4 regions of the Streptomyces sp. NPDC058773 genome follow, and region 3 is predicted to be linked to each of the others. Evidence: riboswitches for the same ligand, from Rfam matches in the RefSeq annotation. Region 3 holds a riboswitch; each other region holds the start of a gene.

What was found. Region 3 has a riboswitch for cyclic di-AMP ahead of ACFW5B_RS21900 (M23 family metallopeptidase). Riboswitches for the same ligand answer to the same signal wherever they lie in the genome.
Region 1: it holds a riboswitch for cyclic di-AMP, as region 3 does, so the genes downstream of both, ACFW5B_RS20235 (NlpC/P60 family protein) here and ACFW5B_RS21900 (M23 family metallopeptidase) in region 3, are expected to answer to the same signal.
Region 2: it holds a riboswitch for cyclic di-AMP, as region 3 does, so the genes downstream of both, ACFW5B_RS04530 (transglycosylase family protein) here and ACFW5B_RS21900 (M23 family metallopeptidase) in region 3, are expected to answer to the same signal.
Region 4: it holds a riboswitch for cyclic di-AMP, as region 3 does, so the genes downstream of both, ACFW5B_RS23640 (C40 family peptidase) here and ACFW5B_RS21900 (M23 family metallopeptidase) in region 3, are expected to answer to the same signal.

The regions. Positions count from the first base shown of each region.
Region 1 is NZ_JBHYPE010000022.1:57,937-64,903, reverse strand. Features, by position in the region: gene ACFW5B_RS20250 (alpha/beta hydrolase) at 1-710, shown strand, start outside; gene ACFW5B_RS20245 (NlpC/P60 family protein) at 735-1,874, opposite strand; gene ACFW5B_RS20240 (hypothetical protein) at 2,214-2,567, shown strand; gene ACFW5B_RS20235 (NlpC/P60 family protein) at 2,686-3,831, opposite strand; cyclic di-AMP (ydaO/yuaA leader) riboswitch at 3,839-4,022, opposite strand; gene pcrA (DNA helicase PcrA) at 4,312-6,765, shown strand; gene ACFW5B_RS20225 (peptidoglycan DD-metalloendopeptidase family protein) at 6,825-6,967, opposite strand, start outside.
Region 2 is NZ_JBHYPE010000003.1:255,959-262,925, forward strand. Features, by position in the region: gene ACFW5B_RS04515 (LysR family transcriptional regulator) at 1-431, shown strand, start outside; gene ACFW5B_RS04520 (cytochrome P450) at 491-1,798, shown strand; gene ACFW5B_RS04525 (transglycosylase family protein) at 2,121-3,143, shown strand; cyclic di-AMP (ydaO/yuaA leader) riboswitch at 3,354-3,565, shown strand; gene ACFW5B_RS04530 (transglycosylase family protein) at 3,573-4,226, shown strand; gene eno (phosphopyruvate hydratase) at 4,540-5,862, shown strand; gene ACFW5B_RS04540 (septum formation initiator family protein) at 6,020-6,472, shown strand; gene ACFW5B_RS04545 (DUF501 domain-containing protein) at 6,605-6,967, shown strand, end outside.
Region 3 is NZ_JBHYPE010000025.1:79,464-86,430, forward strand. Features, by position in the region: gene ACFW5B_RS21890 (PP2C family protein-serine/threonine phosphatase) at 10-1,161, shown strand; gene ACFW5B_RS21895 (DUF2332 family protein) at 1,200-2,330, opposite strand; cyclic di-AMP (ydaO/yuaA leader) riboswitch at 2,614-2,768, shown strand; gene ACFW5B_RS21900 (M23 family metallopeptidase) at 2,780-3,901, shown strand; gene ACFW5B_RS21905 (aldo/keto reductase) at 4,038-5,018, shown strand; gene ACFW5B_RS21910 (hypothetical protein) at 5,122-5,424, opposite strand; gene ACFW5B_RS21915 (hypothetical protein) at 5,525-6,358, opposite strand; gene ACFW5B_RS21920 (hypothetical protein) at 6,570-6,967, shown strand, end outside.
Region 4 is NZ_JBHYPE010000029.1:34,418-41,384, reverse strand. Features, by position in the region: gene ACFW5B_RS23685 (hypothetical protein) at 1-10, opposite strand, end outside; gene ACFW5B_RS23680 (YfbM family protein) at 48-530, opposite strand; gene ACFW5B_RS23675 (hypothetical protein) at 933-1,271, shown strand; gene rpmF (50S ribosomal protein L32) at 1,408-1,578, shown strand; gene ACFW5B_RS23665 (GTP-binding protein) at 1,588-2,757, shown strand; gene ACFW5B_RS23660 (hypothetical protein) at 2,842-3,237, opposite strand; gene ACFW5B_RS23655 (hypothetical protein) at 3,295-3,531, opposite strand; gene ACFW5B_RS23650 (ATP-dependent Clp protease proteolytic subunit) at 3,734-4,369, shown strand; gene ACFW5B_RS23645 (hypothetical protein) at 4,376-4,684, shown strand; cyclic di-AMP (ydaO/yuaA leader) riboswitch at 4,962-5,159, shown strand; gene ACFW5B_RS23640 (C40 family peptidase) at 5,164-5,637, shown strand; gene ACFW5B_RS23635 (LysE family translocator) at 5,891-6,550, opposite strand; gene ACFW5B_RS23630 (LysR family transcriptional regulator) at 6,622-6,967, shown strand, end outside.

The DNA of each region.
Region 1 (6,967 bases), on a different contig from region 3:
CGCCGCAGTACGACGACCCCGCCTACCGCGACCGGAAGTTCCCGGTGGTCGAGCTGCTGCCCGGCTACCCCGGCTCGGCGAAGTCCTGGCTGGGCTCACTGAACGCGGCCCGGCAGCTCATGCCGCTGATGCGGAGCGGTGCGGTCAAGCCGGCCATCCTGGTGGCGCCCCGGACCAACCTCCTCCCCGGTGTGGACACCGGCTGTGTCAACCTCCCCGGGAAGGTCAACGCCGACAGCTGGCTGACCGTCGACGTCCGCAAGATGGTCCTCGACAACTTCCGGGCCGGCGACAAGCCGGACTCCTGGGCCCTGGCCGGGTATTCGGCCGGCGCGCACTGCGCCGCCAAGCTGGCGCTGGCCCACCCCGACCGCTACCGCGCCGCGGTCGCCATGTCCGGCTACAACGACCCGGCGCTCGAACGCGACTCGCTGGCCGGCAAGGACCCCAAGCTGCGCACCGAGACCAACCCGCTGCACATCCTGAAGTCGGCCAACGCGGCCGGCAAGCCGCCGCGCACCGCGCTGTATGTGTCGGGCGCATCGGGCGACGGCTACCAAGCCGGCCTCGCCCTGCGGCAGTTCGCGCTGCCTCCCACGACGGTGACCGTACGGCAGATCCCGTCGAACGCGGGCGGCCACACCACGGCGGTCTGGGCGCAGCAGGTCCCGGAGGTCTTCCGCTGGCTGGGGACCCAGCTCAGGGCCTGAGCGCACGGCAGCAGCCGCGGCCCCCTACACCGGCCGGGTCGCCGCCGCGAACGGCATCTGGTCGACCGGCGCGATCCGTACCGGCGCCCCCGGATGCGGTGCGTGGATCATCTGGCCGTCCCCGACGTAGAGCCCCACATGGCTGATGCCGGAGTAGAAGAACACCAGGTCACCGGGGGCTAGTTGGGCCCTGCTGATCCGTGGGCCGGAGCTGATCTGGGTGTACGTCGTACGGGGCAGCGCGACCCCGGCGGCCTTCCAGGCGGCCTGGGTCAGCCCCGAGCAGTCGTAGGCGGAGGGGCCCGTCGCGCCCCAGACATACGGCTTGCCGAGGGCGCTGTAGGCGAAGGAGACGGCGCGGGCGGCACGGGGGCTGGGGGCCTGCGCCGCAGCCTGCGCCGCGGCCCGCGCGGCGCCGGGAAGGCCGGCCGGCGGGGCGCCCGCGCGGTCCGGCCCGCGATCCGTACGGCCCCGCTCCGCCGCGCTCCGTGCGCCGTCCCGGGACGCCATCCGCTGCCGCTGCTCCGCGGTCAGCCGGGACAGCAACTGCTCGGCGGCGTCCAGCTTGTGCACGACGGTGACCCGGTGCTTCTTCAGCCGGGCCTCGGTCTTCGCCAGCCGCTCCACGGTCTCCTCGGCCCGCTCCCGGATCTGCCGGACGCTGCCGAGCCGGCGGGCGTACCCGGCCACCGCGGTCGCCTGATGGCTGCCCGCGCGCTCCAGCACCGTGGCGCCGTCCAGATAGCGCTGCGGGTCCGCGGACAGCAGCAGCCGTACGGTCGGGTCGATACCGCCGGAGCGGTACTGGCTGCCGGCCAGGGTGCCCAGTTCGCCGCGGGAGGCGTTCAGTTCGCGGGTCCTGCGGGCGGCCTCGTCCTGCAGCCTGCTCAGCTCCTGTCGTGCGGTGTCGGCGGATTCCTTCGCGCCGTTGTAGCTCTGCGTGGCCACCTCTGCCTCCTGGTACAGCGCGTCGACCCGGTCCTTGACCTGGGCGGGGGTGGGCCGGGGTGCGGCCTGGGCGGTGCCGTCGAGACCGGCGGCGGTGGCGGTGGCGGCACCGGCCAGGGCCAGGGTGGCGGCCGTACGGGCGGTGCGCGCGCGGCGCGAGCCACCGCCGGTGAGCGAGGCGAGCGGATGCTGCCGGGGCTTGCGGTGCGAGGCCACGGTGGCCGTTCCTTTCCTTCCTTGCACGCCGTTCGGGCCCGGCGGCGGTCCGTCACGGGGGCAACGGACCGCCGCCGTACCTCTCGGCGGGACGGCCGACGGAACGCCGGTGGGAGACCGGCGAGGCGGGGAGTCGGCCGCCTGGAGGAGGACGCTAAGCCCGGGTGTCTCGGTAATGGGTCGGCTTGCCCGGCATTGTTCGCTTTCGACCGCGACAGGTGCGCGGGTGACCGCGGCATCGTGACCGTACGGCCCGGGAGTGGTCTGGCCTGACCGAAGCGGCGATAGTGGGCGCCCTGCCCGAAGCGTCGTGCTATACGGGGACTACGATCCAGCACTATGGACGTAGTAACCAATATCTTCGTCGGCCTGCACATCATCGGCATCGCCTCCCTGCTGGGCGGCTTTCTGACCCAGATGAAGGCGATGAGCGCGGGCACCGCCCGCTTCGTGCCGGCCATGCTGCACGGCGCGCTGACGATGCTGGTCACCGGCATCGTGCTGGTCGGCCTCAACCAGGCCCAGGACCACCCGCTCAACAACATCAAGCTCGGCATCAAGATGGCCGTACTGGTGGTGATCCTGGCGCTGGTCTACGTCAAGCGGGACGAGGAGACCGTCGACAAGGCGGTCTTCGGCGCGGTCGGCGGTCTGACCGTCGCCAACATCTTCATCGCGGTGCTCTGGACCTGACGAGCGCCTCCATACAGCACACCGCGCGGTCCACCCCTCCGGATTCGGAGGCGGCGGCCGCGCGGTGGCGTGTGGGGGGTGACCGTGGGGGGTGGTCTGGTGGGGGAGCGGGTGGGCGTCAGCCCGGACGGACGCTCCCGTAGATCGGCATGTAGTAGATCGACTCCTCCCGGACGTTGGCGCCCGGCTTCGGAGCGTGCACCATCTTCCCGTCGCCTATGTACATGCCGACGTGGCTGATGTCGTCATAGAAGAACACCAGGTCGCCGGGCTGCAGATCCTTGGTGGCCACCCGCTGGCCGACCTTGATCTGGTCCCAGGTCGTACGCGGCAGATCGACGCCCGCCGCCTTCCACGCGGCCTGGGTCAGCCCCGAGCAGTCGTAGGAGGCGGGCCCGGTCGCGCCCCAGACGTACGGCTTGCCGATCTGGGCGCGGGCGAAGGCGAGCGCCTTCTCGCCCTTGGTGGAGGCCGAATCGCCGGTCGAGCCGCCGGTGGACCCGCCCGTGGACCCGCCGGTCGAGCCGCTGCCGTCCTGCTGCCGCTGGCGCTCCCGCTCCTGCTGCTTGCGCGCCTCCTCGGCGGCCCGGCGCTTGGCCGCCGCCTCCTTCTGGCGCTCCAGCTCCGCCAGCCGCGCCTTCTCCTGGGCGGTCAGCCGGGACAGCAGCTGCCGGGCCTCGGCCAGCTTGCCCTGGACGGAGGCCTTGGACTCCTTGAGGGAGGCCTGCGACTGCTGCAGCTTCTCCAGGCTGCGGGTCGCCTCGGCACGCTGCCGGGTGGCCGCCGCCTGCTGCTCCTGGTAGTCCGTGACGGCCTGCTTCTGCCGCCCGGTCAGCCGCTCCATGAGGTTGTTGCGGTCGACGAACTGCTGCGGGTCCTTGGCGAGCATCAGCTGTGCCGTCGGGTTGACGCCGCCGGTGCGGTACTGCGCCGAGGCGAAGGTGCCCAGCCGGCGCCGGGACTCGTTCATCTTCTCGGCGCGCTCGGCGGAGGCGTTCAGCAGGTCGTCCACGGTGCCGCGCTGTTCGGCGGCGCGCTCCTTGGCGGCGTTGTACTTCTGGGTGGCCACCTCGGCCTGGTGGTAGAGGTTGTCGACCTTCTCCTTGACCTCTTCGATGGTCGGCTTGGGTGCCCTGGGGGCCGCGTCGGCCGACTGCGAGAGCAGGGTGACCGAAGCGAGAGCGGCGCTGGTGAGCCCGGCCGCGGTACGACGGCCTGTCGGCGAGGCGAGAACGCTGGTGCGCGGCTTGCGATGCGACGCCAAGACCGGCAACTCCTTCCGTGGACCGCCTACCGGGTTAGCTGTCGGGTTCGGGCGGTGTCACTGACGGAAGGCTTGCCCTACGGTCCGGACGTCCACTGGCGACGGCCGTACGGATCGATTCACCCCGGTGGTGCTGATGGGTCCCCGGCTCCGGGTGCCTGGGGCAGGGCCGGACTCGGCGTCGGCGGCCCGTGCGAACCTGTCGTCCGCGGGGAGGCGGGCTGCCTGAGCGAGGACGTTAGCCAACTCGTGTGGCTTCTGTGAAGGCTGATGTTCGATATGCCCGAAACCTTTTCGTGACCTGAACGCGATGCGGGGCTGGTTGTGGCAGATGTCGGATTCGGGTAGACGAGGCGCCGCCCTTTCGGGCTGTGGTTGCGGCCGTCCCGCCCCTGCCGCTCCGGTGCCCGCCCCACAGGCGGCCCGCATTCGGCGACTCCGCGGCGGACTGTCAGTGCGGCGGCCTAGACTCGGTGGGCGATGAGCAGCCTCTTTGACGACAGCTTCCTGGCGGACCTCGGCCACAAGGGCGAGGAGGAACACCCCCCGCCTCCCGAGGACGAACACGGCCCGGCCCCGGAGGAGATCCCCGCCGACCTCTTCGGCGGGCGTTTCGACGCGCCCGCGCCCAGGGAGCCGTACTACCGCGATGGCGCCGCCCGCCCGGCCGTCGACGCCGCGGCGCTGCTGGAGGGGCTCAACGACCAGCAGAAAGCCGCCGTGGTGCACACCGGCGGCCCGCTGCTGATCGTCGCCGGCGCCGGCTCCGGCAAGACCCGGGTGCTCACCCACCGCATCGCGCATCTGCTCGCCGAGCGCCATGTCCACCCCGGCCAGATCCTCGCGATCACGTTCACCAACAAGGCCGCCGGTGAGATGAAGGAGCGCGTGGAGGACCTGGTCGGCCCGCGGGCCAACGCCATGTGGGTCTCCACCTTCCACAGCGCCTGCGTCCGCATCCTGCGCCGCGAGTCCAAGAAGCTGGGCTTCACGTCCTCGTTCTCGATCTACGACGCCGCCGACTCCAAGCGCCTGATGGCCCTGGTCTGCCGCGACCTCGACCTGGACCCCAAGCGCTACCCGCCCAAGTCCTTCAGCGCGAAGATCTCCAACCTCAAGAACGAGCTCATCGACGAGGAGACCTTCGCGGGCACGGCGGCCGATGGCTTTGAGAAGACGCTGGCCGAGGCGTACGCGATGTACCAGGCGCGGCTGCGCGAGGCCAACGCGCTGGACTTCGACGACATCATCATGACGACGGTCAATCTGCTCCAGGCCTTCCCGGACGTCGCCGAGCACTACCGCCGCCGCTTCCGCCATGTCCTCGTCGACGAGTACCAGGACACCAACCACGCCCAGTACACCCTCGTACGCGAACTGGTGGGCCCCGCCGAGACCGCCGCCGAGCTCTGCGTCGTCGGTGACGCCGACCAGTCGATCTACGCCTTCCGCGGCGCCACGATCCGTAACATCCTCCAGTTCGAGGAGGACTACCCGGACGCGACCACGATCCTGCTGGAGCAGAACTACCGCTCGTCGCAGACGATCCTGTCCGCCGCCAACGCCGTCATCGAGCGCAACGAGAACCGCCGCCCCAAGAACCTCTGGACGGACGCCGGCGCCGGCCCCAAGATCACCGGCTATGTCGCCGACACCGAGCACGACGAGGCCCAGTTCGTCGCCGACGAGATCGACCGGCTGACCGACACCGGCGACGCCAAGGCCGGCGATGTCGCGGTCTTCTACCGCACCAACGCCCAGTCCCGGGTCTTCGAAGAGATCTTCATCCGGGTCGGGCTGCCCTACAAGGTCGTCGGTGGTGTGCGCTTCTACGAGCGCAAGGAGGTCCGCGACGTCCTCGCCTATCTGCGGGTGCTCGCCAACCCCGAGGACACCGTCCCGCTCCGCCGCATCCTGAACGTGCCCAAGCGCGGTATCGGCGACCGCGCCGAGGCGATGATCGAAGCCCTGTCGGCGCGCGAGAAGATCACCTTCCCGCAGGCGCTGCGCCGGGTCGACGAGGCCTACGGCATGGCGGCCCGCTCCACGAACGCCGTCAAGCGCTTCAACGTCCTCATGGAGGAGCTGCGGACCATCGTCGAGTCCGGCGCCGGCCCCGCCACCGTCCTGGAAGCCGTCCTGGAGCGCACGGGCTACCTCGCCGAACTCCAGGCCTCCACCGACCCCCAGGACGAGACCCGGATCGAGAACCTCCAGGAACTTGCCGCCGTCGCCCTGGAATTCGAGCAGGACCGCGGGGAAGAGAATCCCGGCACCCTCCCCGAATTCCTGGAGCAGGTCGCGCTGGTCGCCGACTCCGACCAGATCCCGGACGAGGACGAGGAGGGCAGCGGCGTGATCACCCTCATGACGCTGCACACCGCCAAGGGCCTGGAGTTCCCCACCGTCTTCCTGACCGGCATGGAGGACGGCGTCTTCCCGCACATGCGCTCGCTGGGCCAGACCAAGGAGCTGGAGGAGGAGCGCCGGCTGGCCTATGTCGGCATCACCCGCGCCCGCGAGCGGCTCTATGTCACCCGCTCGACGATGCGCAGCGCCTGGGGCCAGCCCTCGTACAACCCGCCCTCCCGGTTCCTGGAGGAGATCCCGGACGACTTCGTGGAGTGGAAGCGGACCGGCCCGGCGACGCCGTCCGCGTCCATGGGCGGGCTCTCGGCGGGCGGCGGAGGCGGCTTCGGGTCCTCGCTGTCGTCGTCCCGTGCCAAGGGCCCCAGCGGTTTCGCGACCCGCCGCGGCACGGACCGCCCGGTGGTCCCGCTGGCCGTCGGCGACCGCGTCACGCACGACAGCTTCGGCCTCGGCACGGTCGTCGGCGTCAAGGGCAGCGGTGACAACGCCGAGGCGACGATCGACTTCGGCGGCGAGAAGCCCAAGCGGCTGCTGCTGCGGTACGCACCGGTGGAGAAGCTGTAACGGGAGCCGGAAGCCCCCGGGGACACACCCTGGGGGCCGCGCCGCGGGGGCGGCCGGGCTCAGTTCGGGTCGAGGCCGTGGTCGCGCAGCCAGGGCAGCGGGTCGACCGCCGCGCCGCCGCCGGGACGCACCTCGAAGTGCAGATGCGGACCGGTGGAATTGCCGGAGTTGCCCGAATAGGCAATCTGGTCACCGGCCTTGA
Region 2 (6,967 bases), on a different contig from region 3:
TCGGGCTGGTGCCCGCCGCGCGGACCGTCGGCGTACGGGAGAAGGAGCTGGCGCGCGGTGAGCTGGTCGCCGTCGTGCCGCCGGGCCACGCGCTGGCGGGGCGGCGGTGGACCACGCTGGCGCGGGAGACCTTCATCGATTTCACGGCCGGGTCCGCGGCCAGCCGGCAGCGCGATGACGCGTTCCGGGCGGCGGGGCTGACGGCGGAGGTGGCGTTCGAGGTGACCACGGTCGAGTTCCTGGCCAAGCTGGTGCGGGCGGGCCTGGGCGTCGGCATGGTGCCGGAGGCCGTCGCCTCCGAGCTGTCCGGGCTGCACATCGTGCGGGTGCGGCCGGCGCCCGAGCGGACCGAGCGGGTGGTGTGGAGCGGCCTCGGCCCGTCGCCGGCGGCGGTGGCGTTCCTCAGCGGTCTCGGGGTGGACACGGCGTAGCGGAGGCCCCCGCCGGTGCGCGGGCGCGCCGGTGTGCGCCCAGCGGTTACGGTCGGAAGGTGCACGCCGAGCCACCCACCCCCGACGCCGACGCCCCCGCGGGCTGCCCCGCCGCCGGGCCCGCTCCCGCCCTCTTCACCTGGGAGTTCGCCTCCGATCCGTACCCCGCGTACGCCTGGCTGCGCGAGCACGCGCCGGTGCACCGGACCGAGCTGCCCAGCGGTGTCGAGGCCTGGCTCGTGACGCGGTACACCGAGGCGCGGCAGGCGCTCGCCGACGCCCGGCTGTCCAAGAACCCGGTCCACCACAGCGAGGCCGCGCACGGCAAGGGCAAGGTCGGCATCCCGGGCGAGCGCAGCGCCAACCTGATGACGCATCTGCTCAACATCGACCCGCCGGACCACACCCGGCTGCGCCGGCTGGTCTCGAAGGCGTTCACCCCGCGCCGGGTCGCCGCCTTCGCCCCACGGGTCCAGGAGCTGACCGACCACCTCATCGACCGGTTCGCGGCGAAGGGCGAGGCCGACCTCATCCACGAGTTCGCCTTCCCGCTGCCGATCTACGCGATCTGCGATCTGCTGGGGGTGCCGCGCGAGGACCAGGACGACTTCCGGGACTGGGCGGGCATGATGATCCGCCACGGCGGCGGACCGCGCGGCGGTGTCGCCCGTTCCGTGAAGAAGATGCGCGGCTATCTCGCCGAGCTGATCCACCGCAAGCGCGAGTCCCTGGGCCCGGCCCCCGAGCCGGACGAGGACCTGATCTCCGCCCTGATCAGGGCCTCCGACCACGGTGAGCACCTCACCGAGAACGAGGCCGCCGCGATGGCCTTCATCCTCCTCTTCGCGGGCTTCGAGACCACCGTCAACCTCATCGGCAACGGCACCTATGCGCTGCTGCGCCACCCCGCCCAGCGTGAGCTGCTCCAGAAGTCGATCGAGGCGGGCGACACCGAGCTGCTGACCACCGGCATCGAGGAACTGCTCCGCTACGACGGCCCCGTGGAGCTGGCCACCTGGCGGTTCGCGACCGAGGAGCTGACGCTCGGCGGGCAGCGGATCGCCGCGGGGGACCCGGTCCTGGTGGTGCTGGCCGCCGCCGACCGAGACCCGGCCCGCTTCCCCGAGCCGGACGTGCTCGATCTGACCCGGCGTGACAACCAGCACCTGGGCTACGGACACGGCATCCACTACTGCCTGGGGGCGCCGCTCGCCCGGCTCGAAGGACAGACCGCGCTGGCGACCCTGCTGACCCGGCTCCCGGACATCCGGCTTGCGGCGGAACCTGATGATTTGCGCTGGCGCGGCGGGCTCATCATGCGCGGATTGCGTTCGCTTCCTGTGGAGTTCTCTCCGGAGCGGCCCTGACCAGCGACGAAGCATATGTGACGCAGAGTCAAGTGCGTGACCTTTACGTGATCCGCGCTACATCGACTTGTGACTACCCGTGACCCCGGCTACCTTTCGACCCGACGATCGACAGGTTTCACTCGATCGGCCGAAGCGGTGATGTGGGGGGCCGGTGTAACGGCGCCGCTCGCGTGCGTCGGCCGGCCGGAGACCCGTCGAGCAGCTCTCGACGAGCTCGTCGCAACAACTCAACCGCCGCGCGAAAGGCATCCGCATGCGTTCCGGGAACGGCCGACATCGTCGCCCCCGTCAGGCACCGGCCATCTTTGTCACGGCGGGAGTGACCGGCGCCGGCTTCGCCCTGCCCCTGCTCGGCGCGACCGGTGCACACGCCGCCGACACCGCGACCTGGGACAAGGTCGCCCAGTGCGAGAGCGGCGGCATGTGGAGCGCGGCGTCGGGCAACGGCTACTACGGCGGCCTGCAGCTCACCCAGGAGATGTGGGACAACTACGGCGGCACGTCCTATGCGTCGCGCCCCGACCTCGCCAGCCGCTCCCAGCAGATCGCGGTCGCCGAGTCGATCCTCGACGACCGCGGGCCGGACACCTGGCCCAGCTGTGCGGTCAACGCCGGGCTGACCGACGACGGCCGCGCGCCCGAGGTCGACCCGGGCAGCACCAGCACCCCGGCGCCCGACCCGTCGGACGCCGGGGGCTCCCTCGATCCCTGGGACACCCCCGGCTCGTCCGATTCCCACGACGACGAGGGCTCGTCCGGCAGGCAGGACGAGCCGGGCGGCCGGCCCGACGCCACCCCCTCGCCCGACGCCTCGGACTCCGGGAAGCGCGACCAGTCCAAGGAGCGGGAATCGTCCGGCCCGGCGGCGCCAGGCGACCGGGACGACGAGCCGTCGAGGTCCACCGGCCCGTCCGATGACCCGTCCGCCGAGGACCCGTCCGCCGAGAACCCGTCGGAGGACCCGTCCGACGACCCCGCCGCCGACCCGTCCGGGGACGGCAGCCGTACGGACAGCAGCGGCACCCCGCGTGACGTGCCCGCCAAGGGCAAGCACCGCGGTCCGGCGGGAGACGGGGGCGACGAGCGCGCCGGGGACGACGGCGCCGGCCGGTCGGCCGGGGGCCTGCACGCCTCGCGCGGCGACGACGCGCACCGTACGGGCCCGGCGGCCGGCGGGGACTACACCGTGCGCCCGGGTGACAGCCTGTCAGCCATCGCCACGGCGCACCGGCTGTCCGGCGGCTGGCACGCGCTCTACGACCGCAACGAGGGCGTCATCGGCTCCGACGCGGACCTGATCCAGCCCGGTCAGCAGCTCGACCTCGGGCGGAACGCAGGGTAATTCGCCCTCCTTCGCCCTCTTTTGGGAAAGTGAGACAAGGGTCTCGTTGACTTCTGTGGGGCTCGGTGTGCCCAACCCCGGCATACCGGGCCCCACCTGCGATTTCGTGACCAAACCGCCTTCAAAATCGGGCAACTCGGTTCAGAAGGTGGGGTTTGAACCCCAAGGGGATTACTGCTTAACGTCAGGACCGCTCGCCAAAGCGGGCCCTTCGATCACACGCCGAATCCTGCCGGTGGTCGGAGGCACTTGACGCGCAAGCGCCGAAGGCAGGAGCGGGGGACCCAAGGTACGTGCCGGCCCCGCCCGTGAAAGCGGGTCAACCGGCTTGGGGTGAAGCCACGTGCGCGCCGCGCACACGGCCGGGCGACTCATCAGTCCGAACCCGACAGCTCACCTCGCAGGCGTCGGTGAGGAAACGAACGAACCATGCTGATCTTCAAAGGCAAGCACCGTCGTCCCTCCAAGGCCGTCCGCGTCGCCACCCTGGCCGGTGTCGCCGGTGCCGCCGTGGCCGTCCCGATGATGGGTGCCACCTCCGCCTCCGCCGCCACCGTCGCCACCTGGGACAAGGTCGCCCAGTGCGAGTCCGGCGGCAACTGGTCGATCAACACCGGTAACGGCTACTACGGTGGCCTGCAGTTCTCCAACTCCAGCTGGGCCGCCGCCGGTGGCACCCAGTACGCGCCGCGCGCCGACCTGGCCACCAAGTCCCAGCAGATCGCCGCCGCCGAGAAGCTCCTCGCCATCCAGGGCCCGGGCGCCTGGTCCTGCGCCGGGGCGGGCAACCTGACCGCCGGCGGCCCGGCCGCCGACGTCGACACCTCCGCGCAGACCAAGTCCGCGCCCAAGCAGGAGTCGGCCAAGCCCGAGGTCAAGAAGGCCCCGTCCGAGGACCGCGCCTCGCGCTCCACCGAGCGCAAGTCCACCGGCCACGGCAACTACACCGTCAAGGCGGGCGACACCCTCGCCAAGATAGCCAAGGCCCACGGCACCGACTGGAAGTCCGTCTACAAGGCCAACAAGTCGGTCATCGGCGGCAACCCGAACCTGATCATCCCCGGTCAGCACCTCACGGTCTGAGCCACCCGCCCAGCGGGGCTCCGGGGCCCGAGCGGCGGGCCCCTCCCTCACCGTGAGACCGCCCCGCCACGGCGCGCCCTTCCCCTGCGCGCCGTGGCGGGGCTTCTCGCTTCCCCGGCCGCGCGCCCGCCCGCACGCCCGCGCCCCCGGGCCGGACACCCGCCGCAAACCGGTTGCGGTTCAGCGCCTTTTCCCGTTCGGCGAACAATGTGCCGAAAGGTCCCGTGAACTGGGACTTCGGTAAGTTTTCCGGGGCCTTCCGTCCCACGGAGCGGGCCAAGGGCAGGCGGACGAGCCCGGGGCCGTTAGGCTCATGCGCAGAACGCCAGACACCCACGAAGGAGACAACGTGCCGTCGATCGACGTCGTCGTAGCCCGCGAAATTCTCGACTCGCGAGGTAATCCCACGGTCGAGGTCGAGGTCGGCCTCGACGACGGCAGCACGGGCCGTGCCGCCGTGCCGTCCGGTGCCTCCACCGGCGCCTTCGAGGCCATCGAGCTCCGTGACGGCGACCCGAACCGCTACCTGGGCAAGGGTGTGGAGAAGGCCGTCCTGGCCGTCATCGAGCAGATCGGCCCGGAGCTCGTCGGCTACGACGCGACCGAGCAGCGGCTGATCGACCAGGCCATGTTCGACCTGGACGCCACCGACAACAAGGGCTCGCTGGGCGCCAACGCCATCCTCGGCGTCTCCCTCGCCGTCGCGCACGCCGCTTCCGAGGCCAGCGACCTGCCGCTGTTCCGCTACCTGGGCGGCCCGAACGCGCACGTGCTGCCCGTCCCGATGATGAACATCCTGAACGGCGGCTCGCACGCCGACTCCAACGTGGACATCCAGGAGTTCATGATCGCCCCGATCGGCGCGGAGTCCTTCTCCGAGGCGCTGCGCTGGGGCACCGAGGTCTACCACACCCTCAAGAAGGTCCTGAAGGAGCGCGGCCTGTCCACCGGTCTCGGTGACGAGGGCGGCTTCGCCCCGAACCTGGGCTCCAACCGTGAGGCCCTCGACCTCATCCTGGAGGCCATCAAGCAGGCCGGTTACGCCCCCGGCCAGGACATCGCGCTCGCGCTGGACGTCGCCGCCTCCGAGTTCTACAAGGACGGCAAGTACCAGTTCGAGGGCAAGGACCGCTCGGCCGCCGAGATGACCGAGTACTACGAGGAGCTGGTCGCGGCCTACCCGCTCGTCTCCATCGAGGACCCGCTGTTCGAGGACGACTGGGCCGGCTGGAAGGTCATCACCGACAAGCTCGGCGCCAAGGTCCAGCTCGTCGGCGACGACCTGTTCGTCACCAACCCCGAGCGCCTCGCCCGCGGCATCGAGGAGGGCTCCGCCAACGCGCTGCTGGTGAAGGTCAACCAGATCGGCTCGCTGACCGAGACCCTGGACGCCGTCGAGCTGGCCCAGCGCAACGGCTTCAAGTGCATGATGTCGCACCGCTCCGGTGAGACCGAGGACGTCACCATCGCCGACCTCGCCGTCGCCACCAACTGCGGCCAGATCAAGACCGGCGCCCCGGCCCGCTCCGAGCGCGTCGCCAAGTACAACCAGCTGCTGCGCATCGAGGAGATCCTCGACGACGCCGCGGTCTACGCCGGCCGCTCCGCCTTCCCGCGCTTCCGCCACGGCAGCTGACGAAGACGGCCCGCTGCCAGGCCGGACAGGGCAGCAGGGGCTGAACGGGCGAGGCAATCGCCCCGCGCCCCGTACGTCCCCGGCAACGGTCCCGTACCGTTGCCGGGGACGTACCTGCTTGAAGCAGTCAGGCGTCCGTCAGTGAAGGGGAGACGACGTGCCCGCGGACCGGTTCTCGACCGCGACCCGACTCAAGGCGCTCGGCGAGCAGGCCGCCGCCCGCGTCTACCGCGCCCGCCCGCCCCGCCGCAACCGCCTCACCGGCCGCGCCGCCCTGCTGGCCCTGGTGATGTGCTCCCTGGTCGTCGCCCTCGCCTACCCCATAAGGCAGTACGTCTCCCAGCGGTCGGACATCGCCGAGCAGCGCCGCAAGGCGCAGGACGCCGGCGCCGCCCTGGAGCGGCTGCGCGAGCAGAAGGCCCGCTGGCAGGACCCGGAGTACGTACGCCAGCAGGCCCGCCGGCATCTGCACTACGTCCGGCCGGGCGAGTCCGGCTACATCGTCCCGGACGGCTCCGGCACCGGCTCCGCGCCCAAGGGGGCGCGAGCGGCGCAGCGCCCCTGGTACGAGAATCTGTGGGACGCCGTCGACACCGCCGACAAGCGGTAGGACGGACCGCGCCCGCCGGACCGCCGGCGCCCGTACCACCGCCGCCCGGCACCCCGTACTGTCGACAGCGGACGGTCCGCACCGCCCGCACCGCCGCCCCCCGCCACACCACTCACCTCACCGAAAGCGCACATGGACACCCCCCCGCCCCAGACCGAGCCCACCGAGCCCACCGCCGCGGACATCGCCGCCTTCAAGGAGCAGCTCGGCCGCCCGCCCCGCGGGCTGCGCGCCATCGCGCACCGCTGCCCCTGCGGCCAGCCGGATGTCGTCGAGACGGCGCCGCGCCTGGAGGACGGTACGCCCTTCCCCACGCTCTACTACCTCACCTGCCCGCGCGCGGCCTCCGCGATCGGCACGCTGGAGGCCAACGGCGTGATGAAGGAGATGTCCGAACGGCTGGCGACCGACCCCGAGCTGGCCGCCGCCTACCGCGCGGCACACGAGGACTACATCCGGCGGCGGGACGCCATCGAGGTGCTCCAGGGCTTCCCG
Region 3 (6,967 bases):
CCGGTGCGGATGCTCCGAGGTGCGGCGCCCCGTGAGGGCGAGGGGGAGCGCGGCTCCGGGCGGGCCGGGGCCGGGTGGCGGCTGGTGCGGTGGCTGCCCGTTCTCCTGATCGTCGGCGGGGTCGCCCTCGGCCTGGGCGCGCCGCCCGGCTGCACCGCCGCTCCCTTCTTCGCGGCCGCCCCGCCCGCCGCCGCGGCGCTCTACTCGCTGCGCGGCACCGCTCTCACGGCCCTGGCCGCCCTGCTCGGTGAGATCTGGGGCGTCACCTACCGGGGAGCCGCACAGGGCCACGGCGCGGCGGTGGCGGAGGTCGCGACGGTCCTTGTCATCGCCCTGCCGGCGCTTGCCGTGAACCGGGGCGTCCGGACGGCCGGTGCCCGCCCGGTCCCCTTACGGGATGTCCCGGAGGCGGTCCGGCGCGCGGTCCTGCCCACACCGCCGGAGCGGCTCGCCGGGCTCGCCCTCGCCGCCCGCTATGTGGGCGCACGGGCGGCTGTCCGGCCCGGCGGTGAGCTCTGTGCGGTGCAGGACACCCCGCACGGCGTACGGCTGATCGTCGGCGACGTACGGGGCGCGGGGCCCGCCGCGGTGGCGACCGCGGTGATCGTCCTCGGTGCCTTTCGGGAGGCGGCGGAGCAGGAGCGCACCCTGGGGGCGGTGGCGGGCCGGCTGGAGCGGGCGCTGCAACGGGAGGGCGGGCGGCGCGCGGACGTGGGGCAGGGCGAGGGGACGGAGCAGGCCGAGGGGTTCACCACTGCCGTGCTGGCCGAGATCTCCGCCAATGGGCAGTCCGCGCTGCGGGTGCTCAACCGCGGGCACCCGCCCCCACTGCTGCTCACCCCGGACGGCGGGCTGCGCGAGCTGGCGCCCGCGACCCCGGCGCCGCCCCTCGGACTGGGGGAGCCGGCCACCCGGCCGGACGAGACGTTCTTCCCGGCCGGGGCCCTGCTGCTGTTCTTCACCGACGGGGTGACCGCGGCCCGGGACCTGCTCGGCCGCAGCTACCAGCCGTCGAACAGTCTGCGCGGCCGCCGCTTCCCCGGCCCGGACGCCCTCCTGGACAGCCTCGTCGAGGACGTCACCCGCCACACGAACGGAACGCGGGGCGGGCCGGCCGACGACATGGCGCTGCTGGCGGTGCAGCGGCCGATGGGGGCGTGAGGGGCCGTGGCCCGGAAGGGGCTTGGCGGGCCGCCGGCTTATAGGGGCATGTCCCCCGCCCCGTCCAGAACCTGCAGGCTCGGCCCGTGCGCGCCGGTGAGCGCGACCGGGCGGCCGTCGAGTGCGAGGGTCAGCAGCAGGGGGTCGTCCGGGCGGTGTGCGGGATGCGCGGGCGCGGTGCGCGACGGCAGTACGGAGTGGTGCTCGTCGGCGATCCAGTGGCCGCCACCGGGCCGCCCGTCGAGCACGGACCGTACGAGACGGGCGAACTCCTCGCGGCGGGCGGGCGGGAGAGAGGGCAGCACCGCGCGGTGGAAGATGACCAGCGTCGCCTCGGGCGGTGCCTCGGCGGCGAGCGCGGGCAGCTCGTCGAGCAGATCACCGCGCACCATCCGCGGCCGGGGCGCCGCCCGTACCGCGTCGACCGCCGCGGCCAGCCGCGCCGCCCGCTCCTCTTCGCCCGGCCAGGCGAGCGCCTGCAGCCAGCGCAGATCGTCCGGTTCGGCGACCGGGTCGAGCGGGTCGGGGCCGATGCCGGCCCGCCAGACGATCCGCGGCAGCTGTACGGGCAGCTCGCCGGCGGCTGCGCCCGTACGGCAGGTGATCAGCAGCGGGCTCTCCGGGGCGCCCAGCTCGGCCCGGAGGGCGCCCGTGCGGTGGCCCGCCCCGTCCGGGCCTCCGGCCTCGTAGCGGTAGCGATAGCGGTCGGGGTACAGACACAGCCCCGCGGACGTCCCGGCTTCCAGCAGCGCCAGTGGCTGCGGCAGACGGGCGAGCAGTGGCAGCAGCGCGGCGCAGCCGGCCGGTTCGTCGGTCCGGACGGCGCGCTGCATGATCACCGCGCGGACCTCGTCCCAGTGCCGGATCGTCCACTCGCGCCAGCGTCCGTACGCGAAGGCGCCGCGCGGGCCCGGATCGGCGTGCGGGCCGTCGAGATAGCGGACGGCGGCGAGCAGGAGTTCCGGCTGCTGCTTGGTGCCGGCGGGCAGCGAGCCGGAGAGCAGATCGCAGAACTCGGCGTCCTGGCTGATCCGCGCGGTCAGCTCCTCGTGCGCCTCCGACCGGCCCCGCGCCTCCCGCCAGGAGAACTCCCGGTACCGCTCCGCCACTCCCCACGCAAGTCCGGCAGCACGTCCGGCGTGCCCGGTGTTCCCGACGTTGACGACCATGATCCGACGTTACGCTCTCACTTTCCGTAATCGGGAGGCGCCCCTCCGCATAACGACTGGTGCACAATCCCCGGGAGATCGTTTAGCGGCCGGTGGTCAACTCGCCCGGTTTACGGCCACGGTGGCCGAAAGGCCCATGCCGCGGGTTGTGCTGCGCGGACAAGGTTTCGTGGGAACGCTTGGAATTCAGTCGCCATCTCTATTACTGTCCGATAACGCAGCGCGGTCGTCCCAGCCGTCGCAAGAGGCGGCACCGCGCGCCGACGCCGAATCCCGCACGCGCTTTTCACGCACCCCCAAGCACTTCGAACGGCACCAAGGGAACCGGGGAACCACTTCCTTGGGGTGAATCGGACGCCCTCCGCCAGTGGGCGTCCGTAGGAGACCTTCCTGCTCCGAACCCGTCAGCTAACCCGGTAGGCGAGAAGGAAGGAAAGGAGTGCGCCCCCGTGGCGTCCAACAGGCCTGCCCCCGAGTCCCCGTCCCCCTACGAGCTCGACGACCGAGGTGCCTTCGCGGGTCCCGGTGGTGGTGACGACGACGGACCGTGGGAGGAGTGGAATCCCACCGAGGAGTCCACCCGTTCCGCCCGTGGCAAGCACCGCGTGGCCAAGCAGCGCTCGGGCGGACTCGCCCGCAGCGGCACCGTCCTCGGCGTCGGTGTGATCGCGGCCGTCGGGGCGAGCGGAATGGCCACCGCCGAGAGCCGTCCGCCGGTGCCGATCTCGATGCCCGATGTCGGCGGGATGGCCGACGACCTCTCCGAGAAGCTGCCGGACGCCAAGTCGCTGCCCGGTATCGGTGATCTCATATCCGATGACGACGCCGGTTCCGCCGATACCGCCTCGGCCCTCGCCGACGGCGCGGCGCCTGCGGTCTCCGGGCCGCTCTCGCAGACGACGGGTGCGGACACGGGCAACGGCACGGGCGCCGGCGAGGCGCTGCGCAGCCGCATCCTCCAGCAGGCCGACGCGCAGCAGGGCGCCGCCGAGCAGGAGGCCCGCGACGCCGCCGAAGAGGCCGCCGTCCACCAGGCCTCAACGGAGGCCGCCACCCAGCAGAAGTCGGCCGAGAAGGCCGCAGCAGCCAAGAGGGCGGCCGAGTTGGAGGCCAAGCGCAAGGCCGAGGAAGAGGCTCGCAGGAAGGCCGAGGCCGAACGCCTCGCCAAACTGGCGAGGAGCTTCATCACCCCCGTCGCCTCCTACACGCTCACCGCCAGCTTCGGCCAGGCCGGTGACCGCTGGGCCGCGGACCACACGGGACAGGACTTCGCGGCGCCGACCGGCACCCCCGTCAAGGCGGTGCACTCCGGCACCATCACCCAGGCCGGCTGGGCCGGGTCGTACGGCTACCGCATCGTCCTCACCCTCGACGACGGCACGGAACTCTGGTTCTGCCACCTCTCCTCGATGGTGAAGACCTCCGGCAAGGTCAACACCGGCGACGTCATCGGCCGCGTCGGCGCCACCGGCAACGTCACCGGCCCCCACCTCCACCTGGAGGTACGCCCGGACGCCGGCGACCCGATCGACCCGATGCCCTGGCTGCGTGAACACGGGCTCAATGTCTGACCGGGGCCCGAAGCGTCTGACCGGGGGCCCGGGGCCCGAAATGCTCTTCACCGTCAACCCGTAAGGGACTGACGGACGTTGCCGTCGGGGATGAGAGGAAGGAATAACTCCTCCTCCCCCGACGTTGCAACGACGCATGACCGCGACGCACAGCACCCCAGGCACCGCCCGAAGCACCGGTAGCACCCGTAGGCCCCTCGGCTCGCTCTCCGTCTCCCCCCTGTCCCTCGGGGGCAATGTCTTCGGCTGGACGGCCGACGAGGCGGAGTCCTTCGCCGTGCTCGACGCGTACGTGGCGGGCGGCGGCAACTTCATCGACACCGCCGACGCCTACTCGTACTGGGTCGCCGGCAACGAGGGCGGCGAATCCGAGACCGTCATCGGCAACTGGCTGGCCTCCCGCGGCAACCGCTCCGACGTCGTCATCGCCACCAAGGTCGGCGCCCTCCCCGGCCACAAAGGCCTGTCCCCCGCCACCATCAAGTCCGCGGTCGACGCCTCCCTCACCCGTCTGCGCACCGACTACATCGACCTCTACTACACCCACTACGACGACGAGTCGCTCGAGGTCGCGGAGTTCCTCACCGCCCTCGACGACCTCGTCCGGGCCGGCAAGGTCCGTGAGATCGCCGCCTCCAACATCTCGGCGCAGCGCCTGGAGGAGGCCCTGGCCTGCTCCGCCCGCGAGGGCCTGGCCCGCTATGTCGCTCTTCAGCCGCACTACAACCTGGTCTCCCGCGACACCTACGAGGGCGAACTCGCCGAGGTGGCCGCCCGCCACGGCCTGGCCGCGGTGCCGTACTACGCCCTCGCCTCCGGCTTCCTCACCGGCAAATACCGCCCCGGCACCCACGTCGACAGCGCCCGCTCCGGGCGCGCCGCCGGCTACGCGGACACCGACCGAGGACGCCGCGTCCTCCAGGCCCTCGACACCGTCGCCGCCGCCCACGCCGCCGAGCCGGCCACCATCGCCCTCGCCTGGCTCGCCGCCCAGCCGACCGTCGCGGCCCCCATCGCCAGCGCCCGCACGATCGCCCAGCTGCCGGCCCTGATGGCGGTGGCCGAGGTGACCCTGACGGAGAAGGAACTCACGCTGCTGGCGGAGGCTTCGGCCTGACCCGTAAACGTACGGGGAGGAAGCGAGCGCCTACGGGGAGGAAGCGAGGCTCCACGGCCGGCCTGCTTCCTCCTCCCTCCCCTTTTCCGTCCTCTTCTCCGTCCTACTTCCGACGATCCACCACGGCCCACGACGCGGCGGCCATCCCACCCGCCACCGCGCACACCGAAGGCCACGCCCCGATCTTCTTCGCCAACGGATGCGACCCGGCAAACGCGGCCACGTACATCCCACCCAGCGCAGCCGCCGTCGCATTCCCCGCCTTCTGCTGCCACCCCCGCGCCGCCACGGCCCCGGCAGCGGCGAGCGCGACCCCGCCGAGGGGGCGCTTCTTGGTCCAGCGGGCTACGGCGTAGCCGCCTAGTAGGCCGGTGGCGGCAATCGCAGCTGTGGGAATCCGGGCCATCGGTACAACCTCCGCATCAGGGCAACTCCGTCGACTCTAGCCAGCGGACTGTGCGCGGGTCGCTGGCGGTCTGAGACGGGCCGGCCGGCTTCTGCCGCAGCTACTTGACCGCCGCGCGGAGCAGTACTTCAGCGTCAGACGAGAGCCCGTACTTCAGCAGGCCGCAGGCGAGGCCGATGACGTCGGTGGCGGACTGATCTCGTGCGTACCCCTTGAGGAGGGTCTCCGCCTCGTCATGGACTTCCCGGCCGCGCAGGAAGACAACCAAGGCTGCTACCTCCGCTGGCGGTAACGCCGCGGCAGCATTGCTGAGTGTCGCGGCCGCTTCATGGTGATTCTGTTGGCTGGCAAGCGCGGATACACGCATGGTGATGTTGTCGGCGGCGCGGATGTCGTTCACTTCATCCTGCCGGTCCGCGCGGTGGTAGGGGACCGGCAGGGTAATGCGCGGCCTGCGGCGTGAGGCCGGACGGGCTTGGTCGCCGGCTCCTGAAACAGCTCTGCGGCCCCTGTCCAGGCATTCGGCGAGGGTGCGCTCAAGATGCCATCTCCGGCTCGTAGCTGTCAGGCGTTCCGCCTCGCTGCGGCCGAGTTCCCTGATGAGGCTGTTGCATCCGGAGCAGTCGGTTGGATTGTTTGCTGACCTTTGCAGAGCCAGCAGCTCGTCGAGCTGGGGAGGAGTGCGCCCACCGGACTGTCCGGGCTGTATCGCCGCATGTAACCAGCATATGAACCATCCGGGCGCTATCAGCTTGCCGCTGAAGTAGCGGGAGATGGTCGTCTTGCTTAAGCGTTCGCTGTTGCAATCCCTGGCGGCCTGGGTGGCGATCGCGGTGTAGGTCTCCAGGCCTGGCGGCAGCATCGGGCGCATTGCCCGGAGCGCTTCAGCGAGCTTCTTGTTGCCAGCAGGCAGCCCCGGGTCGATCGCAGCCACACGACGCCCCTGTCGTGCCATGCGTCCCCGCCTTCGTCGTAGTGCCAGTGGGGGCAAGACTAAATTCCATTGTTGCGTTTGTCCGGGAAACTCTGCCGTCTGCTCGCAATCGCGGGCCGTGGCCGCTGATATGGAAGCCACGCACCGGCCGCCGTAGTTCTTCCGCAGCGGTCGAGTGGGGCTTTGTTGCCAGCAGAAGGGTGGGACCAATATGAACGTGCCGTCCTGGCAGGACACGTCGTATGGAAGCAAGATCCGTGTGGCGCGGTGGCTCGTAGAAGTGGTCGGTGAGGGGCAGCTGTTCACGAAGGCGGCTATGCGCGAGGCGTTTCCCGGCGTCGCACAGATCGACCGCCGCATGCGCGATCTCCGTGAGGCAGGCTGGGTGATTGACACGAACCGCGAGGACCCGAGTCTCCACAGCAACGAACATCGCTTCGTGGCGGAGGGCGAGCCGGTGTGGTTGCCGGGCAAGGGGAAGGCGAAGCCGCAGGCCCGCCTGAACGCTACTCAGCGCAGTGATGCGATGAGGGCCGACAGCTATCTGTGCCGCAGCTGTGGAGTGGGGGCTGGCGAGACCTTCGGCGATGGCCACGGAACCGCTCAGCT
Region 4 (6,967 bases), on a different contig from region 3:
GCCGCAGCACCTACGCGATATCGGGTGCCACCGGCGTCTCCGCATCCTCAGAAGCTGAACTCCATGAACGCCCCATATCCCCCCTCGGCCGCTTCGGTGAAGAACGTGACGACCTCCTCGTACGCGTCCTTCAGCCATTCCAGTTCGCCCTCGCAGTCCCAGACCCGGGGGTAGATGTTCTCCGCCAGCATCTTCTCCGGGTCGAAATGGACCGCCAGTTGCTCCCACGGGAGCGCTCGCAGCCGCTTCGCCAGGCTCGCGACCTGCTCCGGCGGCCAGGCGAAAAGGGTGCCGTCCTCCAGGAGCATGTCCCCGTCCATCAGGAATTCGAGGCTCACATCGTCAACCTGGCCGAGCAGGTACTCCAGGCCCGCCCATGCCTTGTCAGGGCCGCCGCAGGGGCGGTCCGGCGTGGAGAACTCTCCGTCTCCCCAAAGCCCATCGATGAAGTCCTCGACCCACCCGGGATCCTGCTCGCCCTTGTCCAGCTCTTCGAGCGTCGCGGCGGTGAAATGGATGGTCATGCCCATGGAAGTCAATCCCCCTTGTCGCAGCGGCAGTTCGAGCCGCTGCTCGTACAGTCACTGCGAGTGTGGCACGGGGGTCTGACAAGAGGCCGGGCCCCCGCGCGCATCATGCGCGTCACACCACTTGTCTGGGCAAAAAACGCACTCTCGGAGCCGGGCCCCTGCAATCCGCAGCCACAACCGCCGGGGAGCTGTTGGAGCGGCTGAGCGCGCGGGCGGGACTGAACCGTCGCGTCGGGGCGCACATGGCCCGCCGGGCGTTCGCCCCGAGCGTCGCCGACGCCGGCGGTGGGCCGGATGAGGTCCAGGCGGTGCCGGGGAAAAAGAGCCCTGTGTCGCAGGGGCCATACCGGTTCCCCGACCCGGGGCGGGTACGAGCGGCGGTCGAGCGGGTGCCCTTGCCTCGTGGGATTGACGGTGCGGAGGCGCCGCGCGGACAAGGCGATCTGCACCACCCGCGACCTGTCCGTCGACGGCCGCTGGGCCGTCTGCTCGACGCACCAGCGGAAGACGTTGCTGTGGGAGACGCATCGCCCGACGACCCGGCCGGTCGAGTGCGCGGACACCTCGGGCCGGCACGCCCCGGTCTTCAGCGAGAGCGGGCGCAAGCCGGCCGTACCGGCCGAGCGCCATCTGCCGCTCTGGTCCATCGGCCCCTGGCGCATGCTTGCCGTGGCGGAACGGGGAGGCCGCATCACGCTCCTGGACGTCAGCGGTGACACCCCACCGCGGCCCGGACGGTGACGGAGGAACGGACGGTGGCAGGGCAGAGGGCCGAGGTGGTTGTGCGACCCGGCAGCCGCCCATCCCCGCCAGTTTGGAAATGGAAGTCATTTTCATATAAGCTTTGCCCGTCACCTACTCGTGCAGGAGGTCGGCCATGGCCGTACCCAAGCGGAAGATGTCCCGCAGCAACACCCGCCACCGCCGCGCTCAGTGGAAGGCGGCCACCCCGCAGCTCGTGCCCGTCACCGTCGACGGCACCCCCTACCTCGTCCCGCAGCGGCTGGCCAAGGCGTACGAACGCGGGCTGCTGCGCCCGGAGAGCTGAGACCACGGCATGACGCACAACCGACTGCCCGTCACCGTCCTGTCGGGCTTCCTGGGCGCCGGCAAGACCACTCTGCTCAATCACGTCCTGACCAACCGGGAGGGCCTTCGGGTCGCGGTCATCGTCAATGACATGAGTGAGGTCAACATCGACGCGAGCCTGGTGCGTGGCGGCGAGGCCGCTCTCTCGCGTACCGAGGAACGCCTCGTCGAGATGACCAACGGCTGTATCTGCTGCACGCTGCGCGATGACCTGCTCGAAGAGGTCGACCGGCTGGCCCGCGAGGGCCGCTTCGACTACCTCCTCATCGAGTCCAGCGGCATCTCGGAACCGATGCCCGTCGCCGCCACCTTCGCCTTCCCGCGCGACGACGGAGCGACCCTGGGCGACCTGGCCAGGCTCGACACGATGGTCACCGTCGTCGACGCCGCCAACTTCCTGCCGGAGCTGGCCGGCGGCGACGGGCTGGCCGAGCGGGGGCTGGACCAGTACGAGGACGACGAACGCACCGTCAGCGACCTGCTGATGGACCAGATCGAGTTCGCCGACGTCATCATCCTCAACAAGATCGACCTGGTCGATGCGGAGAACGCCGAACGGCTCGAGGCCACCCTCGCCCGCCTCAACCCGGCCGCCCGCATCGTGCCCGCACTGCACGGCCGGGTGAGCCCCGGCGAGATCCTGGGCACCGGACTGTTCGACCTGGAGCGGGCACAACAGGCCCCCGGCTGGGTGCGGGAGATCAACGGCGACCATGTCCCGGAGACCGAGGAGTACGGCATCTCCAGCACGGTCTTCCGTGCCGGTGCGCCGTTCCACCCGGGCCGGCTGTGGACCTTCGTCACGGAGGGGCTGGACAGCGGCGCCTACGGTCAGATCCTGCGTTCCAAGGGCTTCTTCTGGCTGGCCAGCCGCCCGAACGTCACGGGCTTGTGGTCGCAGGCCGGAGCGGTCGCCCGTTTCGAGCCGTCCGGTGCCCGCGGCACCGGAGACAGCCAGGGGCAGGAACTGGTCTTCATCGGCACCGGGTTGCGCGCTGAGGCACTGCAAGCAGCCTTGGCCGACTGCCTTCTGGCCGACGGGGAACAGCTCTCCGACGACCCGTTCCCCGTCTGGGACACGTACGGAATCGACGACGCCTGCGAGCACGAGCACCCGGAGCTGGTGCCGCAGGCATGACAGGCTCCGGGTTGGGCGGTGGTCGCAGCCACGGCACCGCCCAACCCGGCAACTCACAAGGTGCGCACACCGGTGCCCCTGTGCTCATGCGGAGCACGGGGGCACCGGTGCGTCCGAGCTGCTGCACTGCACCCTGCGGTGGCGGAGACCAGGCGAAGGTGCGCACGACCGGCATGCCCTGGACGATTTGTCGACCTTGCCGAGGGCGGTGCGTGGGAAGGCCGGCAACACCACGACGTCGTCGGGGAGTTTGTAAGCCGCGAGCCCGCGTTCGGTGAGATAGGCGGTCAGGTCGGCACGCGGCGGTGGGGTGCCGAGGGCGATGACACAGGCACAGCTGCGCTCCCCCAGCTGCGCGTCGGGGAGCCCGATGACGGCCACGTCGTGGAGGGCGGGGTGGGCGAGCAGGTGGTTTTCGACTTCCTCGACGGGGACTTTCTCGCCGGCCCGGTTGATGACGTCCTTGAGGCGCCCGGCCACGACGAGGTGTCCGCCGGGCAGCCGACCACGAGATCGCCGCTGCGGTAGCAGCCGTCCTCAGTTGGCCATGCCGAAGACCTGCTGGAGCCGGCAGCCGAGGGCCGGGGTGATGCGCCGGGCGGTCTCGGGCTGGAGCCGGGAGCCGCCCACCTGGAGGAGCTGGAGGCTGTCGAGGTCGCCGGCGGCCCATTCCGTGGCCTCCAGCCACAGCAGTGCCGGGAGGGAACGAGGGCGGTGACGGTGATCCGTTCGCGGGCGATGAGGGGGAAGGCGGGCACCACGAACACCCCTCACCCCATCATCATCCGGAGTGGCACATTCCTGCCCTCAACGTCCCCGTCAATGTGGACGTCGGTGACCGCGATGTGAGATAGGCACCCCTCAGCCAGGAGCAGAAAACCCCTCTGACCTGTGCATTTGACTTGATCACCAGAATCGGGTCCTATTCTCACTGGACGTACGTCCTGTACATTTTTTACGGAAGAGAGGAGCAGGCATGCTGCCACCGACGGCCCGTTATGTCCTTCCGGAGTTCACCGAGCGCACGTCCCAGGGGACGCGCACCATGGACCCGTACTCCAAGCTGCTGAGCGAGCGCATCATCTTCCTGGGCACCCCGGTCGACGACGCCTCCGCCAACGACGTGATGGCGCAGTTCATCCACCTCGAACACGCCGCGCCCGAGCAGGACATCGCGCTCTACATCAACTCCCCCGGCGGCTCGTTCACAGCGATGACCGCCATCTACGACACGATGCGCTTCGTGTCGTGCGACGTGCAGACCATCTGCCTGGGCCAGGCCGCCTCCGCCGCCGCGGTCCTGCTGGCCGCCGGCACCCCCGGCAAGCGGCTGGCCCTGCCCGGCGCCCGGATCCTGATCCACCAGCCGTCGCTCCCCGAGCCCGTCCAGGGACAGGCGACCGATCTGCAGATCGAGGCGGAGGAACTGCTGCGCACCCGCGACATGCTGGAGCGGATGCTGGCCGAGCACACCGGCCAGCCGCGGGAGCGGATCGCCGCCGACATCGAACGCGACAAGATCTTCGACGCCCCCGCCGCCCAGGAGTACGGCCTGATCGACGGACTCACCCGGCAGCGCAAGCAACCCGTTGCCCAACTCGGCGCGCGGTGAGTCCGGATGCTTCCGCCGGAACTGCCGCCGCTGCCCGCCCTGACGCGTGCCGAGGGCGAGCTGATCGACCGTTACCTGGAGGTACTCGACCTGCTGGGCAGGATCAACCCGGCCCGCAACAGCGGCACGTACACCGGACTGCGCGCCGCCCAGGCACTGGTCACCAAGGCCGCCGCGCTGCGTGACGCGTTGACGGTGATGCACAACCGCGGCGAGAGCGAGCTGCACGGGGAGACCTTGGCGCGGGCGCTGCGGGTACTGGACGGTGAGCGCCGGGCCGGCCTCGTGACCGTGCCGCCACCCGCGGACAACTGACCCGACACGCGTACCGGGCTGCGCATACGGCGTAGCGTCCGGGCCCGATGTGAGGAGGCGACGAATTGCGCGGGGCGAACACAATTCCTGGGACCTTTGATGTTTCGCCCCTGGTCCCAGGGGTGCGACACCCCGCGCCACGGCACTTGAGGGAACAAATCTAACCATTCAGGCGAAATGTGACCCATCTCACATACGGCATTTTCAGCTCGGAATTCAGGTGGCGGGTGCGTGACGATCCCTTCGACGGCAAGACCCCGCCACAGCGACGGGGCGGTCCGGACGGGCGCCTAATCCCGCCGCCGTACCGGATGTCAGGTCGACGTTGTGGACCGGCGGGAGCGGAGGACCCGAGCAGGACGGGGTCCCGGCCTCAGGGCCGAGACTCCTTGGGGTGAAGCCGTACGCACGGCCGGGCATCTTCGCCTGCCCGAACCCGACAGGTCTTCCTTCGCAGGCGGCTGACGAAGGGTTTGCGCATGACTGTGCGCATGCAGACGCCGAATCTGCTGGCGCGTGCCGGCACCGTCACCGCTCTGACGCTGGTCACCTTGGGCGGGACAACCGCGGCCCAGGGAACGGCCGGGAGCGCCGACGCCGCGTCCGTTTCCACCTACGCACTCCAGATCGCGGCCTCCAAGAGCGGTGCTCCCTACCGGTACGGAGCCCAAGGGCCGCACGCCTTCGACTGTTCGGGGCTGACGCTGTACTCGTTCAAGCGCGCCGGACGGGATCTCCCGCGCACCGCCGCCGCGCAGTACGGCCGCACCCGGCACATCCCGGCCACCCTGCGCCGCCGCGGCGACCTGGTCTTCTTCCGTTCCGCAGGCGGCATTTACCACGTCGGCATCTACGCGGGCCGCGGCCAGATGTGGCACGCGCCCAAGGCCGGAAGCGTGGTGCGGCTGGAGCGGATCTGGAGCCGGTCGGTCTCGTACGGCCGGGTGGGCTGATCGGTAGTTCGTCCTACGTGTGATCAATTGTCAGTGGGCCCGGTTGAGTTGACCGGGTGAGTTCGCCACTGAGCAAGCTGCCGGCGGCCGCGGCGCGCGGAAGCTTCCCGCCCGCGGACGGATCGGTGACGGTGCTGCCCGCGCCGTCACCGCGGGATGCCGGAGTGCTGTTCCTTGTTCGTGCCGGTGGGCGCCGAGGTTCTGATGGTGCCGCACGGCGGCCGCGGTTGAGCGGCCGTCCCGGGCCCGTCGTTCAGGCGAGCACGAGCTCGATGAGCAGGATGCCGCCCAGCGCGGTGAGCAGTGCTCCGGTGACGCCCTCCAGGGTGCGGGTGACCTGGGGGCGGCGCAGCCAGTTCCCGAGCCGGTCGACCAGCAGGGCGACGGCGGGGAACCACACCAGGGCGATGGCGACGACCATCGTGGCGAGCAGCAGCGTCCGGGGCAGTGCGGGCTCGCCGGCCGGGACGAACTGCGGGAGCAGGCTGAGGAAGAGGACCGGAGCCTTGGGGTTGAGGGCATTGGTCAGGAAGCCCTGGCGCAGGCTCTGGGCGGTGCTCAGGAGCGCGGGCGGGTGGTCGGCCGGCGGGGCGGCCGGGCCCGACGCGTCGTCCTCGCCCGCCTTCCCGCGCCGGACGACCGCGAGCAGCGCGCCGACGCCGAGGTACAGCAGATAGAGCCCGCCCAGGAGTTGGACGGCCCCGAAGAGCGCGGGCACGGCGACCAGGACCGCCGCGAGCCCGCCCACCGCCAGTGCGGTGTGCACCAGCAGTCCGCCGGCGACTCCGACGGCCGTCGCCACCCCCGCCCGGCGCGAGTCGAGCGCGTTGCGCACCACGACTGCGAAGTCCGCGCCCGGCATGGTGACCATGCCCGCGGCGACTCCGGTGAAGGCGATCAGCTGTCCGTCCATGGGAGCAGCTTCGCTGGTCAGGGCCTTTAATAGGTAGTGGCAATGTTCTTGGGCCGCCTAAAGAGGTTCTTATGTACGACCCCACGCGGCTGGCCGCTCTGGTGGCGGTGGCGGAGGCCGGATCGATCTCCAGGGCCGCCGACCGGCTGGGCTACACCGCCCCCGCGCTCTCCCAGCAGCTCGCCAAACTGGAGCGGGAGGCCGGGACGGCGCTGCTGGTGCGCCACCACCGCGGGGCACGGCTGACGGCGGCCGGTGAGCTGCTCCTCGTCCGGGCCCGGCGGGTGCTGGACGAGCTGGATCAGGCGCGGCACGAGCTGTCCCGGCTGACGGGGCTGTCCGGCGGCCGGCTGCGGGTCGGCACGTTCATGACCGCCGGGACGCATCTGCTGCCGCCCGCGCTCAGCGCGTTCCGGC